Regions from separate parts of the Pseudarthrobacter lactosi genome, predicted to be linked through region 1. Evidence: riboswitches for the same ligand, from Rfam matches in the RefSeq annotation. Region 1 holds a riboswitch; the other holds the start of a gene.
What was found. Region 1 has a riboswitch for thiamine pyrophosphate ahead of ACZY0Q_RS18045 (ECF transporter S component). Riboswitches for the same ligand answer to the same signal wherever they lie in the genome.

Region 1 (7,319 bases):
GAGGCCGAAATGAGCGCGAACGTCAGCGCCGAGCGCAGGGTGGTGGGAGTGTCTTCGTCCTTGCCGGTGGGGGGCTTCCGGCCGGTGGACTTTTCCCACACGGTATTGACCACCTTGGTGCCGACGAATCCGGCGCCGAGGCTGATAGCCGTGCCGAGCAGCTTGATGAACAGGTTCATTCGTAGAACTCCTTGTGAGCGGATCCGGGACTGTCTTTAGCCTAACCCGGCTGCATGGACTCCAGAATCTCCCGCAGGGCTTCCACCACAAGATCGTGGTCCAGCATCTGGGGCAGGCCCGAGACCGTCACCGTGGCCACGGCGCCCACGCCGGCGACGTAGACCGGGAAGCATCCGCCGTGGGCCGCGTAGACGGTTTCGTCGTACCAGCCGTGGTCCTCGATGCGGCCGCCGTGCAGCCTGCCGCGGAGGCCCACCAGCAATGACGGGATCTCGTATCTGGCGGCGGTGCGCTGCTTGGCCCGGATCCAGTGCTCGTTGTCGGGGGTGGCGCCGTCCAGGGCCACGTGGAACAGGACCTGCTCGCCCTTGGTGATGTCGATCGCGATGGGCAGCCGGCGCGATTTGCCGAGCTCCACCAGCAGCAGCCCCAGGTTGAGGGAATCATCCCTGGTGAAATGGGGAAACTGCAGCTCGCTGATCTCGCCCTCGATGCGGGTAATCAGGGCCTCCAGGAGCCCCGCCGGCTGAGGCACCGTCGCATCGGGATTGAACGCAGTCACAGTCGGGTTATTGGCAGTCATGGCCCACAATCTACTCCTCCCGCGGTGTAAACTTGACCACGCCCATCAGGGCAGATTTATTACGACAGGGGAGCGCCGCCGTCGGACATCACTGGCTTTGCCAGGGAACCGCAGGTGGGCGCTGAGAGTGCGGACAGCCGCAGACCCTCGAACCTGATCCGGTTAGTACCGGCGCAAGGGAGTCGAGTTCTCGAAGTGTCCGGCCAACGGCGGCAGCGCCGCACACCGGGGCACTTTCCCCTCCTGTTCCTCAGGAGGACCGAATGACAACTGCAGCAATCAAAAAGACCGGCAATACCTGGCGTGTTGTGGACATCGTGGTGGCGGCGCTCATCGCCATCACCGGCGGCGTGATCTTCTGGGCCTGGTCCCAGGGCGCCGGCATCGTTTCCGCCCCCATGAACGCCGTTTACCCCCCGCTGACCGGCCTGATCGCCGGCGGCTGGATGATCCCGGCCGTGCTGGGAATGCTCATCATCCGCAAACCCGGTGCGGCGCTCTTCTGCGAAGCGGTGGCCGCCACCGGCGAACTCATCATGGGCTCGCAGTACGGCGCCACGGTGCTGATCTCCGGAATCCTGCAGGGCCTGGGCGCTGAACTGGTGTTCTTCCTGCTGGTGTACGGCAACTTCCGGTTCAAGTCCTTCCTGCACCAGAAGTACAACCTCATCGCCGCGCTGCTGGCCGGTGCCGGGGCGGGCCTGTTCTGCGGCCTCAATGACTCCTTCCTCCCGTGGGGCTGGAACATCGCCTACGAGCCCGCCGACAAGCTCGCGTACATCGTGTTCTGCACCATCTCCGGCGCGGTGATTGCGGGCGCCTTGTCCTGGATCGCCACCCGCGGCCTGGCCAAAACCGGCGTGCTGAGCTCGTTCGCGTCCCGGAAGGCAGCGTCGGAGCCCGTCTTCAACTGATGACCGCTTCCAACGCCGGCACTTCCGGAGTGCGCCCCGCCGCGGTGTCCGCCCGGGGCTGGGGCTGGCGGCATGCCGGACGGTCCACCCCCGCCGTCCGCGGGCTCGACCTCGACATCGCTCCCGGCGAGCGGGTGCTGCTGCTGGGCCCGTCAGGCGCGGGCAAGTCAACGCTGCTGCACGCGCTCGCCGGGGTGCTGGGGGATGAAGGGGACGACGCCGACGAAACCGGTTCGCTGCTGATCGACGGAGTGGTGCCCCGCGGGCAGCGCGGCCGCTCGGGGCTGATGCAGCAGGATCCGGAAACGCAGGTGGTTTTGTCGCGCCTGGGTGACGACGTCGCCTTCGGTGCCGAGAACCTAGCCGTGCCGCGGGATGAGATCTGGCGGCGCGTCCATGAAGCGCTCGACGACGTCGGGCTGCGAAGTGCCGGCGCAGGGTTGAACGCCGGTGGCGGAGCCGGTCTTAATGCCGACGGCGGAGCCGGTTTGGGCGCCGACGGCGGGACTGGTGCCGCCGGGCTCTCGTTGGAGCACCCGACGTCGGCCCTGTCCGGCGGACAGAAGCAGCGCCTGGCGCTGGCTGGGATCCTCGCGATGCGGCCCGGGCTGATCCTGCTGGACGAGCCCACCGCGAACCTGGATCCAGCCGGCGTGCTGGAAGTCCGCGACGCCGTGGGCCGCTGCCTGGACAAAACCGGCGCCACACTCGTTGTGGTGGAGCACCGCGTGTCCGTCTGGAAGGACCTGGTGGACCGGATTGTGGTGCTGCAACCGGGCTCAGCAGGAGGTTCCGCAGCGGGCTCCGCTGGAGGTTCCGCCGGCACGTCCGCAGTCCTGCTGGACGGGCCGCCGGACCAGGTGCTGGCGGAGGCCCGGGAGATGCTGATCGGCGCGGGCGTCTGGGTGCCGGGGTATGTTCCGGCAACGCGCCGCCGCACGTCCGCAGGCTCCGGTGAACTGCTGCTGGCCGCCGAGGATCTGGCTGTCTCCCGGGAGCGTCCGCGGCGCCGCGGCTTCCGGACCATCCCGCCCGTGCCGGTACAGCAGGGCATCACGGCCCAGGTCCGTTCCGGCCACGCACTCACCGTCACGGGGCCCAACGGCGCCGGCAAGTCAACGTTCGCGCTGACCCTCGCCGGACTGCTGGCGCCGGTGGCGGGGAAGGTGTCCGCCGCCGTCGAGCTTTCCGAGGGGGCAGGGATCGACCCCTTCAAATGGAAGGCCAACCAGCTGATTTCCCGCATCGGAACCGTGTTCCAGGAACCCGAACACCAGTTCGTCACCGGCCGCGTGCTGGACGAACTGATGTTCGGTCCGCTGCACCTGGGCCATGGCGAGGAGCGGGTTGATGAACTGCTGGAACGGCTGCGCCTGACGCACCTGGTGGACGCCAATCCGTACACACTGTCCGGCGGCGAAAAGCGGCGCCTGTCGGTGGCCACCGTCCTCGCGGCACACCCGCGCGTGCTGGTGCTCGACGAGCCGACGTTCGGCCAGGACGCCAATACGTGGGCCGAGCTCGCATCGTTCCTCTCCGAACTGCTCGACGCCGGGACCTCCGTGGTTTCGGTGACCCACGACCAGGAATTCAGTGCGGTCCTGGGCGGGGCCGAACTGCGGCTCGGCCCGGCCGCACGCGGCGGCGCCCGCCAGGCAGCAGGTGCGGCATGAGGGATGCCCTGACCCTCCGTGGCAACCAGGCGCTGCTGACGCGCGCCAACCCGCTGGCCAAGTTCGCCGTCGTTTTCCTCATCACCCTGGTGCTGGCGCTCTCCATCGACTGGGTGTCGGCCTCGGTGGCGCTTGCGGCTGAGCTGGCGCTCTTTCCGCTGGCCGGCCTCACCCTGCGCCTGCTGTGGCAGCGCGGCTGGCCGCTCATGATCGCGGCCGCCTTGGGCGGCTGGAGCACGGCGATCGTCGCGGCGGACAGCGGCGCTGTACTGCTCGACGTCGGGATCTGGTCCATCAGCGAAGGTTCCCTGCAGCTGGGGATCGGTTTTATGCTCCGCGGCCTGGCGATAGCGCTGCCGGCGATCCTGCTGATGACCTGCACAGACCCCACTGACCTCGCCGATGCGCTGGCCCAGAAGGCCCGGCTGCCGCACCGGTTTGTCCTCGGCACGCTGGCCGCGATGCGGCTGGTGGGACTGATGGCCGAGGAATGGCAGACCATCGGCATGGCGCGGCGGGCCCGCGGGGTGGGCTCGCAGGGCAGCCCGCTGCAACGGCTGCGCGCCACCCTCGGGCAGAGTTTTGGGCTCCTGGTCCAAGCCATCCGCCGGGCGTCCCGGCTGGCCATCACCATGGAAGCGCGCGGTTTTGGCACCACGCAGCGGACGTGGGCCCGGGAATCCACATATTCGACGCTGGACGCCTGGGTGCTGGTGGGCGGCGTGCTGATCGCGGCGGCCGCAGTTGTTGCTGCAGCCGTATTGGGGACCTGGAACTTCGTCTGGCGGTAGCTGGCGTGCTCTGCGGGTAACCGCCTGGCGTGAATACCAGCACGACGCCGATCCGTCGCTGGAGCTGCGCACCGGAGGGTCCGACGTCGTCAGCTGGATTCCGCGCACGCGCGACGGCGCTGCGCTGGTGGATGAGGTCTGTGACGCGCTGACGCCGGACGTTGTTTCGGTGAGCGAGGACTACTTTTGGGTGGCCTGCGAGGCATCCAGCACGCGGGCTATCGTCAGGCACCTGCGCAAGGTTCTTGGCGTGGACAAGCAGCGGATCAACGCGTTGGGGTACTGGCGGGTGACGTAGGGCCTCACCGCGCGGTTTGTCGAATATCGCATGGGGCGGGTATTCTGGCCGCCATGCCGCGCATGGGACTTCGAAACACCACTTAATAGCTCACCTGTGATATTTTTTACCTATGATTCAGGAAACCGCCGAGCATATCGCCGCCACACTCAGGGACGCCAGGACTGAGAAGGGATGGACCCAGGGCCAACTCGCCGGCGCGCTGGGAACCAGCCAAAGCGCCGTCGCGCGGATGGAGCAGGGCAAGCAGAACCTGAGCCTGAAAATGATCCAGCGGCTTGAAATGATTCTCGACCGCAGCATCGTCAAAGTGGGCAAACCGCAGATGACGCACCTGCGGATCGAAGGCGGCCGCACGCTGTCCGGGGCAGTGGATGTCAACAGCAGCAAAAACGCCGGTGTGGCGCTGCTGTGCGCCAGCCTGATCAACCGCGGCACCACCGTCCTGCGCCGCCTCGCCCGGATCGAAGAGGTCAACCGGATTGTGGAGGTCCTGACCAGCATCGGCGTCGAATGCACGTGGCTCAACGACTCAGACCTCCAGCTCCGTCGCCCCGCCGTCCTGGACCTCGACGCCATGGATGTGGACGCCGCGCGCCGCACGCGCAGCGTGATCATGCTCCTGGGCCCGCTCCTGGACGAATCCGCGGAATACCGCCTGCCATATGCCGGCGGGTGCGACCTGGGCACGCGCACCGTTGAGCCGCACATGCAGGCGCTGCGCCAGTTCGGTCTCACAGTGGAAGCGACTGCCGGTTTCTACGCCGTGCAGGCTCCGCCGCCGGACACTCACGACCGCTCCTTTGTGCTGACGGAGCGCGGGGATACCGTGACCGAGAATGCGATCATGGCAGCGGCGCACCGCCGCGGCACCACAGTCATCCGCAACGCCAGCCCCAACTACATGGTCCAGGACCTCTGCTTCTACCTTGAGATGCTGGGCGTGAAGATCGACGGCGTGGGCACCACTACGCTGAAGATCACCGGGCTGCCGCTCATCGACGTCGACATTGAGTATTTCCCGTCCGAGGACCCCATTGAGGCCATGAGCCTCATCACCGCCGGCATCGTCACCAACTCAGAGGTGACTATCCGCCGCGTCCCCATCGAGTTCATGGAGATCGAGCTGGCCACGCTGGAGCAGATGGGCCAGCAGCTGGAGATTTCCGGCGAGTACGTGGCGCGCAACGGCCGCACACGGCTGGTGGATGTGACCACCAAGCCGTCCGAGCTGCGGGCCCCGGAGGACAAGATCCACCCCATGCCGTTCCCCGGCCTGAACATCGACAACCTGCCGTTCTTCGCGGTCATCGCCGCCAATGCCCATGGCCAGACCATGATCCACGACTGGGTCTACGAGAACCGGGCCATCTACCTCACCGAACTCAACCGGCTCGGCGCCCAGGTGCAGCTGCTGGACCCGCACCGGATCTACGTCAACGGCCCCACGAAGTGGCGGGCCGCCGAGGTGGGCTGCCCGCCGGCACTCCGCCCCGCTGCCTGCCTGCTGCTGGCCATGCTTGCGGCGCGGGGAGTCTCGGAGCTGCGGAACATCTACGTGATCGAGCGCGGCTACGAGGACCTGGCGGAACGGCTCAACACCATCGGCGCCAAGGTGGAGTACTTCCAGGACTAGCGCACGGCAGAATCCGCCGGCCCGCGGACTGCCACGTCCTTGCCCGTTGCCGCACAATATAAGCATGCGTACATTCGGCGTCGAGGAAGAGCTCCTGATCGTTGATCCGGACACGGGTGAGCCGCTTGCCCTCGCGGATGCGATGCTGTCCGGCCGGCGGATGGCCGCCGACGATGCCCCGGAACATCCCTTGGCGCTGGCAGCCAAGGAAATAACCGTTCACGACGACGGGACCGGCCTGACTGCCGAGCTGAAGCTTGAGCAGATCGAGACCCAGACCCGGCCCTGCCTCGAGTATGCAGAACTGCTACAGCAGATCCGGGCCGGCCGGCTGCTGGCGGACGAGGCGGCCATTAAGAACGGTGCCAGGGTCGCCGCGCTGGCCACGTCTCCGTTTGGCCTGGCGAGCCACACCACCCCGGACGCCCGCTATGCCCGGATGCTCGAACGCTTCGGCCTGACCGCGCAGGAGCAGCTGACCTGCGGCTTCCATGTCCACACGTTCATCGAATCCAAGGACGAGGGCGTGGCCGTGCTGGACAGGATCCGGGACAAGCTGGCAGTCCTCACGGCACTGAGCGCGAATTCGCCGTTCTGGAACGGGATGCCCACGGGATTCGAGAGCTACCGCACCCAGGCCTGGAATCGGTGGCCCATGTCCGGACCCTCGGCCATTTTCAGCACCTACTCCGCATACCGGAGGGTCGTAACGCGTCTGCTGGACAGTGGCGTGCTTCTGGATGAAGGCATGATCTACTTTGATGCCCGCCTGTCCCGGAACCATCCCACCGTTGAGGTCCGCGTGGCCGATGTCTGCCTCCGCGCCGAGGACGCGGCCCTCATTGCCGTCCTGGTCCGGGCCCTGGTGGAGTCGGCCAGCCGTGAATGGCGCGACGGCGTGGAACCGGCCCCGGTGCCCACGGTGCTGCTGCGGATGGCGGCCTGGCAGGCGAGCAGCAGTGGCCTGGTCGGCGAGCTGCTGGATTTTGGCACGTTCAGGCCGGCGCCCGCCGTCGACGTCGTCCGGTCTTTGGTGGATTATCTGGCGCCTGTCCTCGCCGAGCAGGACGAACTTTCCCTGGCACGGCAAGGTGTCGAGGACATCATTGCCCGCGGCACCGGCTCCACCGAACAGCGCAGGGTGCGGGACGCGGTGATGGAAAAATCAGCGCCCGACGACGGCGGGCTGGGGGCCGTAGTTGCCCACGCCGTGGGTGTCACCATGCGTGGCACCTCCGGGCTGC
Region 2 (7,319 bases), on a different contig from region 1:
GCCGGTCAGATCGCCTGAGGCGCCCAGAATGAGCAGGGTTTTTACACTCGTTTGGCTCGTCACCCTGCCAGCATGCCATCCGGCAAGCCCGACTTGGTACCCTAGATAGTCGAGTCCCCCCTGTAAATCCACTGAAAGAAGTGCGCGGCGCGTGTTCAATTCACTCTCTGACCGGTTGACAGCAACCTTCAAGAATCTCCGTGGCAAGGGCCGCCTCACTGAGGCCGACGTTGATGCCACAGTCCGGGAGATCCGCCGCGCCCTCCTGGATGCCGACGTCGCCGTTTCCGTGGTGCGTGAATTTACGGCCCGCGTCCGCGAGCGTGCCCTCGGGGCAGAGGTCTCAGGGGCGCTGAACCCTAGCCAGCAGATCGTCAAGATCGTCAATGAGGAGCTCGTTGAGATCCTCGGTGGCGAGACCCGCCGCATCCGCCTGGCCAAGACCGGCCCCACCATCATCATGCTGGCCGGCCTCCAGGGTGCCGGTAAGACCACCCTCGCGGGCAAGCTCTCCAAATGGCTCAAGGCCCAAGGCCACAGCCCCCTCCTGGTGGCATGTGACCTTCAGCGGCCCAATGCCGTCACGCAGCTCCAGGTTGTCGGCCAGCGTGCTGGCGTGCCTGTTTTCGCACCGCACCCCGGAGCCACCTCGGAACTGGAGCACCCCGCCGGTGACCCGGTTGCCGTCGCCCGCGCCGGCGTCGAGGAAGCGCGCCAGAAGCTGCACGACGTCGTGATTGTTGATACCGCCGGGCGCCTCGGTGTTGACGCCGAGATGATGGAGCAGGCGAGCCAGATCCGCCGCGCCATTGTCCCCAATGAAGTGCTGTTCGTGATTGACGCCATGATCGGACAGGACGCCGTGAACACGGCTGTCGCGTTTGACGAGGGCGTGAACTTCACCGGAATCGTGCTGTCAAAGCTCGACGGCGACGCCCGCGGTGGTGCCGCACTGTCCGTTGCGTCGGTCACCGGTAAGCCGGTCATGTTCGCCTCCACCGGCGAGGGTGTGGATGACTTTGAGCTGTTCCACCCGGACCGTATGGCTTCCCGCATCCTGGACATGGGTGACGTACTCACCCTGATTGAGCAGGCCGAGAAGAACTGGGACAAGGACGAAGCCGCCCGGATGGCGAAGAAATTCGCCGACCAGGAAGACTTTACCCTGGACGACTTCCTCTCCCAGATGCAGCAGATCCGCAATATGGGCTCCATGAAGAAGATGCTCATGATGATGCCCGGTGCGCAGAACATCCGCGAGCAGCTGGAGAACTTTGACGAGCGCGAGATCGACCGTGTCGAAGCGATTGTGCGTTCCATGACGCCGCACGAACGCGTCGCCCCGAAGATCATCAACGGCTCCCGCCGGGCACGCATCGCCCGCGGTTCAGGTGTGCACGTATCCGAGGTCAACGGCCTGTTGGAGCGCTTCGGCCAGGCCCAGAAGATGATGAAGAAAATGGCCCAGGGCGGCGGCATGCCCGGAATGCCGGGGATGCCCGGCATGGCCGGCCCCGGCGGTGCGCGGAAGGGCGGTAAGAACGCGCCGAAGAAGAAGGCCCGTTCAGGCAACCCTGCCAAGGCTGCCCAGGAGCTCAAGGACGCCGAAGCCCGGCGGGCCGGCGCGGCGAAAGCACTTCCCACGGGGGCGTCGTTCGGCCAGCAGGGCGGCGACTTCGACCCTTCGCAGCTGAACCTGCCCAAGGGATTCGACAAGTTCCTCGGCAAGTAACCACCCCTCCCGGCCGGGTAGCAGCAGGTGTTGTGTTGAGCACTCACGCCTACACTTACTGCTGCCCAATCGGGATGTCGGCGCCGTGGAATAGGGTTGGGTCATGTTCAAACAGCGGGTAGTGTTCGTGCACGGCGCCGGACCTTTCGGTGCGGCGGCGTGGACGCGCCAGCACGGAATGGCGCTGACGTACGACGCCCTGTTCCTGCGGCGGCACGGCTTTGACCCCGTTGCTGAGCCCCTGGAGTCCTCGTTCGCCGAAGACACCGCCATCATCCTGCGCTCACTGGCCGACGACGGCCGCGGTGCCGCCGGCGGCCATGTTGTGGCCCACGCCGAGGGCGCCATTGCGGCCATGATGGCCGCCGTCGAACGCCCTGACCTGGTGTTTTCCCTCACGCTGGTTGAACCGGCGTGCTTGTCACTTACCGCGGAACTGCCGGCCACGTCTGCCCACAGGGCGCTGATGCAACCGCTGTTCGACATCCGGCACCAACTCAGCGATGACGACTTCCAGCGTGAGTTCGTAAGGAGAATGTTCGCGGCGGACCTGCAGGAGCCCGCAACGCCGGAGGAAAAACGGTCAGCTCGCCGGCTCCGGCTGCAGGCCCCGTCCTGGGATGCCCCGCTGCACATTGTTCCTGGCGTTCCCACCATGGTCTTGACTGGCGGCTGGGAACCGCTCTACGAGGAAATCGCCGGATACCTGCAGGAAACCGGTGCCCTGCACCGCATTGCTGCGGGAGGACACCGGCCCCAGGACTCTGCCGAAGGTGACCGAGCCATCCGGTCCTTCATCGCCAGCGTCGGCAAGTCACGCTCGGTTCAGGCTTCCTGAGCCGTCAGCTCCCGGCAGGGATCCGAAGCTCGGGGAGGTAGACCTTCCCGCCGGCGGCCAGGAACTCCGCACTCTTTTCGCGCATCCCGCTGTAGGCCTCGGCGATGGCCGCCTGCGAATCTGCGGAACCGTATTCGTCCCTAATGTCCTGGCTGATTTTCATGGAGCAGAACTTCGGGCCGCACATCGAGCAGAAATGCGCCGTTTTCGCCGGCTCGGCCGGCAACGTCTCGTCATGAAAGGCCTCCGCCGTAACCGGGTCCAGGGACAACGCGAACTGGTCCCGCCAGCGGAACTCGAACCGGGCCTTGGACAGGGCATCGTCCCGTTCGTGGGCGCCCGGGTGTCCCTTGGCAAGGTCCGCTGCATGGGCGGCGATCTTGTAGGTGATCACCCCGGTCTTCACGTCGTCCTTGTTCGGCAGGCCAAGGTGCTCCTTGGGCGTGACGTAACAAAGCATGGCTGTGCCGTACCGGGCGATTTCAGTGGCGCCGATGGCGGACGTGATGTGGTCATAGCCCGGGGCAATGTCCGTGACCAGCGGCCCCAGTGTGTAGAACGGTGCGCCCTTGCAGAGTTCCTGCTGGCGTTCCACGTTTTCCCGCACCAAATGGAACGGGACGTGCCCGGGGCCCTCCACCATGACCTGCACATCGAATTCCCACGCCCGCTGCGTCAGCTCCGCCAGGGTGTCCAGCTCCGCGAACTGGGCGGCGTCGTTGGCGTCAGCCGTCGCTCCCGGGCGCAGTCCGTCGCCCAGGGAGAACGCGACGTCATACTTGGCGAAGATCTCGCACAGCTCGTCGAAGTGCGTGTAGAGGAAGTTCTCCTGGTGGTGGGCCAGGCACCAGCCCGCCATGATCGCACCGCCCCTGGAGACGATGCCGGTGACGCGGTTGGCCGTCAGCGGCACGTAACGCAGCAGCACACCGGCGTGGATGGTCATGTAGTCCACGCCCTGCTCGCACTGCTCAATGACGGTGTCCCGGAAGATTTCCCACGTCAGTGCGTTGGCCTCGCCGTTGACCTTCTCCAAGGCCTGGTAGATGGGCACCGTGCCGATGGGCACGGGAGCGTTGCGGATGAGCCATTCCCGGGTGGTATGGATGTCATCGCCGGTGGAAAGGTCCATCACCGTGTCGGCGCCCCACTGGGTGGCCCACTGGAGCTTGTCCACTTCCTCAGCAATGGAGCTGGTCACGGCGGAGTTACCGATATTGGCGTTGATCTTGACCAGGAAGGCCTTGCCGATAATCATCGGTTCGGATTCCGGATGGTTGATGTTGTTGGGGATGATGGCGCGGCCGGCAGCGACTTCGCTGCGGACCAGCTCCACGTCACAGTTCTCGCGGAGCGCAACGAATTGCATCTCGGTGGTGATGCGACCCTGCCGCGCGTAGTGCATCTGGGTGACGGTGTGGCCGTCGACGGCGCGGCGGGGCACCGGCTGGGCCCCCTTCCACTCCGCAGAGGCCGCACCGCGGCGCACGGCAGACCTGCCGTCGTCGAGCAGGTTCCGTTCCCGCCCGCTGTAGGGCTCGGTGTCGCCGCGGGCGGCGATCCACTCCGAGCGGAACGGGTTGAGGCCCACCACAGGATCGCTGCCCGGACCCGCCGTGCGGTACGTCCGGAAAGGCCCGTTCGCTTCGCCGTTCGGCGACGGCTCCAGCGCGATTTCGGTCACGGGAACCTGGATGCCCGTTGCTTCATCGGTGATGTACGCCAGCGAGTGGGACTTCAGTGACTGGGTTTCTGGCTGGAGCGGTTGATCCTTGTCGGCCTCAATCTGGGCAGGGATCAGCTGTGTTTCTTGTGTATTCAATGAATACTCACTTCCTTCGCCGGCATTACCCGGACAGGTTCAACGGTCGCAGGCTGCGTCAGCCCGATCTCAGCCCCTGCAAGGGCTCCCGTGTGGTCAAGTCGAAGCTACCACAGGCCGAGGGCGGCCCGGTGACAGCAATCACGGGGAAGTGGTCGCAACCAGTCTGCTCAACCACTTGAATTATATTGAAGCTTCAAGTAAATTAAAGTCATAGCCGCCTTCGACCGAAGGCCAATGGACCGGGAGCGTTCAATGACTGCAGAAGCCACCAGCCGGGATCTCCTTCCTGCCGACCTCTCCATGGGCACCGTGATGCTCAAGGTGGGCGACATGAAGCTGATGACCGATTACTACCAGCGCGCACTCGGCCTGGAGGTTGTGGCCGAAGAGGACGGCGGCGTCTACCTCGGCCGCCTGGAGCGCCCTCTGGTCCATCTCGCGGCCGCCCCGTCCCTGAACCTGCCTGGCAGGGGAGAGGCCGGGCTGTTCCACACGGCACTGCTTTTTGATGACCAGGCGTCGCTTGCTGCCACGGTAGCCACCACGGCCCAGTACGACCCCCGATCCTTCACAGGCAGTGCCGACCACCTCGTCAGCGAGGCCTTCTACTTCAATGACCCCGAAGGCAACGGCATTGAACTGTACTGGGACAGGCCCCGTGAAAACTGGTCCTGGAATGGGAAGGATGTGGTGATGGACAGCCTGGCACTGCCACCGCAGCGCTACCTTGAGCAGCACCTGACCCAGGAGTCCGTGGCCGGCCAGCAGGCCACCGAAGCCGGGGTGGGCCACGTCCATCTCCAGGTGGGTGACGTCCAGTCGGCGCACAATTTCTACGTCGGCACGCTGGGCTTCGAAAAGACGGCAGGCTGGCACCGGCAGGCGCTGTTTGTCTCCGCCGGCCGGTATCACCACCACATGGCCATGAACGTCTGGAACAGCCGCGGCGCCGGTCCGCGCAAGGACACCCTGGGCCTGGGTGAAGTGCTCATCGAGGTGACTTCCGCGGACGACGTCGGTGCGCTCGCCGACCGTCTGAAGGTCGCCGGCGTGGCCTCGCACCACACGGGCGCCGAGCTTCGCTTCGAGGATCCATGGCGCAACAGGATCCGTGTCGCCGTCCGCTGAGTGCGGATGCCAAATGTGCGGGGCACGTTGTACTAGGCTGATTCTGAACGGCCGGGGCGGCACCTGATGCAGTCCTTCTGGGCCGCACTGTCGACGGAATGAGGGTTGTTCCCATGGGCTTCACTGAAATTTTTGTTTCCACTCACGATGCCGCACTGAAGCGGGCGGTCGTGCTGGATGCGGGCGGCTCCCCGGCGGGCCAGGGTCTGCGGATTCCCGGCATCAGCGATTTCGAAATCGAACAGCTTGGCGATCTTGCCGGTGCTGCGGTGCACGCCAGTGGCGCTGACTACGAACTGGCCATGGTTGACGTGGCCAGCGATTCGCTCCTGGGGGTTCCACCGGCCATGGTGCGCGCACTGGCGGACCTGCTCAGCTACGAGACTGAGGGCGAGGGTAATGTCCTGGACGACGTCGCTGAAAAGTGGGCCGCCCAGGATGACATGCCCTTCGGTGTGGCCGAGGCCCGGGCGTATGTCCAGAAGTTCGCCGAGTTGGCCAACTCGATCGATGACGCCGCGCGTACCGGGGTCTATGTCTGGTCGTCCTAGGCCCCGCCGTGGCCGGCCGGCTGCTCCATCCGTACGTGTCAAGTCGAAATCCGGACGCTGATCTGGCACAATAAATAGGTACTCGATCTGCGTGGCCCCTCTCTCCGCGTCTGGATCCTGTCCTTTGAACCTTCAAGTATGGCCCGCCCCACGGGTGCAGAACGTCGGTTTACCCCTTTTCTGAAACAGGAGTGACCACAAAAGTGGCCGTAAAGATTCGCCTTAAGCGCTTTGGCAAGATGCGCGCACCGTACTACCGCATCGTCGTCATGGACGCACGCTCCAAGCGTGACGGCCGTGCCATCGAAGAGATCGGCAAGTACCACCCCACCGAAGAGCCCTCATACATCGAGGTTGACGCGGACCGTGCCCAGTACTGGCTCGGCGTCGGCGCACAGCCGTCCGAGCAGGTTGCCGCGATCCTCAAGATCACCGGTGACTGGCAGAAGTTCAAGGGCCTCCCGGGCCAGGAAGGCACCCTGAAGACCAAAGCTCCGAAGGTCGCCTTTGTCGCCCCGGAGAAGGGTTCCGTGATTATCCCGGAAGCCATCACCAAGAAGTCAAAGCAGTCTGACGCAGCCGAGGCCCCGGCCGAAGCAGAGACCACCGAGGCTGAGTAGATTGCTGGCAGAAGCGCTCGAACACCTCGTCCGGGGAATCGTTGATTCGCCTGACGATGTCAAGGTCAGCTCGAAGAACAACCGCCGCGGGGACACCCTCGAGGTTCGTGTTCATCAGGAGGACCTGGGACGGGTGATCGGCCGCCAGGGCCGCACCGCACGGGCATTGCGCACCGTTGTGGCGGCACTGGCAGACGGCGAACCGGTCAGGGTCGACGTCGTCGACACCGACCGCCGCCGCTAAGCGCTCAGCAACATCAGTTTTTGCTCCGGCCCTTCCACCAGCAACGGTGGAGGGGCCGGAGTGCTTTCACCACATTGCCTAATCCCGGCACGATCACAGACAGAGGAACAGATGCAGCTTCAGGTGGCACGAATCGGCAAACCGCATGGAATCCGCGGCGAAGTGACGGTCCAGGTGCTGACCGACGCCCCCGGGGACCGGTTCGTTCCCGGTACGGAGTTTGTGGTGGAGCCTGCATCCGCCGGCGCCCTCATTGTTGAGAGCGCGCGGTGGAACAAGGACATCCTGCTGCTCGCGTTCGAGGGAATCGAAACCCGCAACCAGGCAGAGACCCTGCGTGGCGCAAAGCTCTTCATCGAGACCGAAGAGTTGGACGAAGAC

Region 2: it holds a riboswitch for thiamine pyrophosphate, as region 1 does, so the genes downstream of both, thiC (phosphomethylpyrimidine synthase ThiC) here and ACZY0Q_RS18045 (ECF transporter S component) in region 1, are expected to answer to the same signal.

What each region holds. Positions count from the first base shown of each region.
Region 1 is NZ_JBVAYS010000004.1:186,470-193,788, reverse strand. It holds gene ACZY0Q_RS18055 (DUF4235 domain-containing protein) at 1-179, opposite strand, end outside; gene ACZY0Q_RS18050 (heme-degrading domain-containing protein) at 221-763, opposite strand; TPP riboswitch at 820-961, shown strand; gene ACZY0Q_RS18045 (ECF transporter S component) at 1,027-1,677, shown strand; gene ACZY0Q_RS18040 (ABC transporter ATP-binding protein) at 1,677-3,350, shown strand; gene ACZY0Q_RS18035 (energy-coupling factor transporter transmembrane component T family protein) at 3,347-4,141, shown strand; gene ACZY0Q_RS18030 (SIP domain-containing protein) at 4,095-4,439, shown strand; gene ACZY0Q_RS18025 (UDP-N-acetylglucosamine 1-carboxyvinyltransferase) at 4,552-6,075, shown strand; gene ACZY0Q_RS18020 (glutamate--cysteine ligase 2) at 6,140-7,319, shown strand, end outside.
Region 2 is NZ_JBVAYS010000001.1:910,830-918,148, reverse strand. It holds gene ACZY0Q_RS04260 (glucose-6-phosphate dehydrogenase) at 1-63, opposite strand, end outside; gene ffh (signal recognition particle protein) at 152-1,732, shown strand; gene ACZY0Q_RS04250 (alpha/beta hydrolase) at 1,836-2,570, shown strand; gene thiC (phosphomethylpyrimidine synthase ThiC) at 2,575-4,392, opposite strand; TPP riboswitch at 4,387-4,494, opposite strand; gene ACZY0Q_RS04240 (VOC family protein) at 4,648-5,523, shown strand; gene ACZY0Q_RS04235 (hypothetical protein) at 5,637-6,074, shown strand; gene rpsP (30S ribosomal protein S16) at 6,278-6,694, shown strand; gene ACZY0Q_RS04225 (RNA-binding protein) at 6,696-6,938, shown strand; gene rimM (ribosome maturation factor RimM) at 7,050-7,319, shown strand, end outside.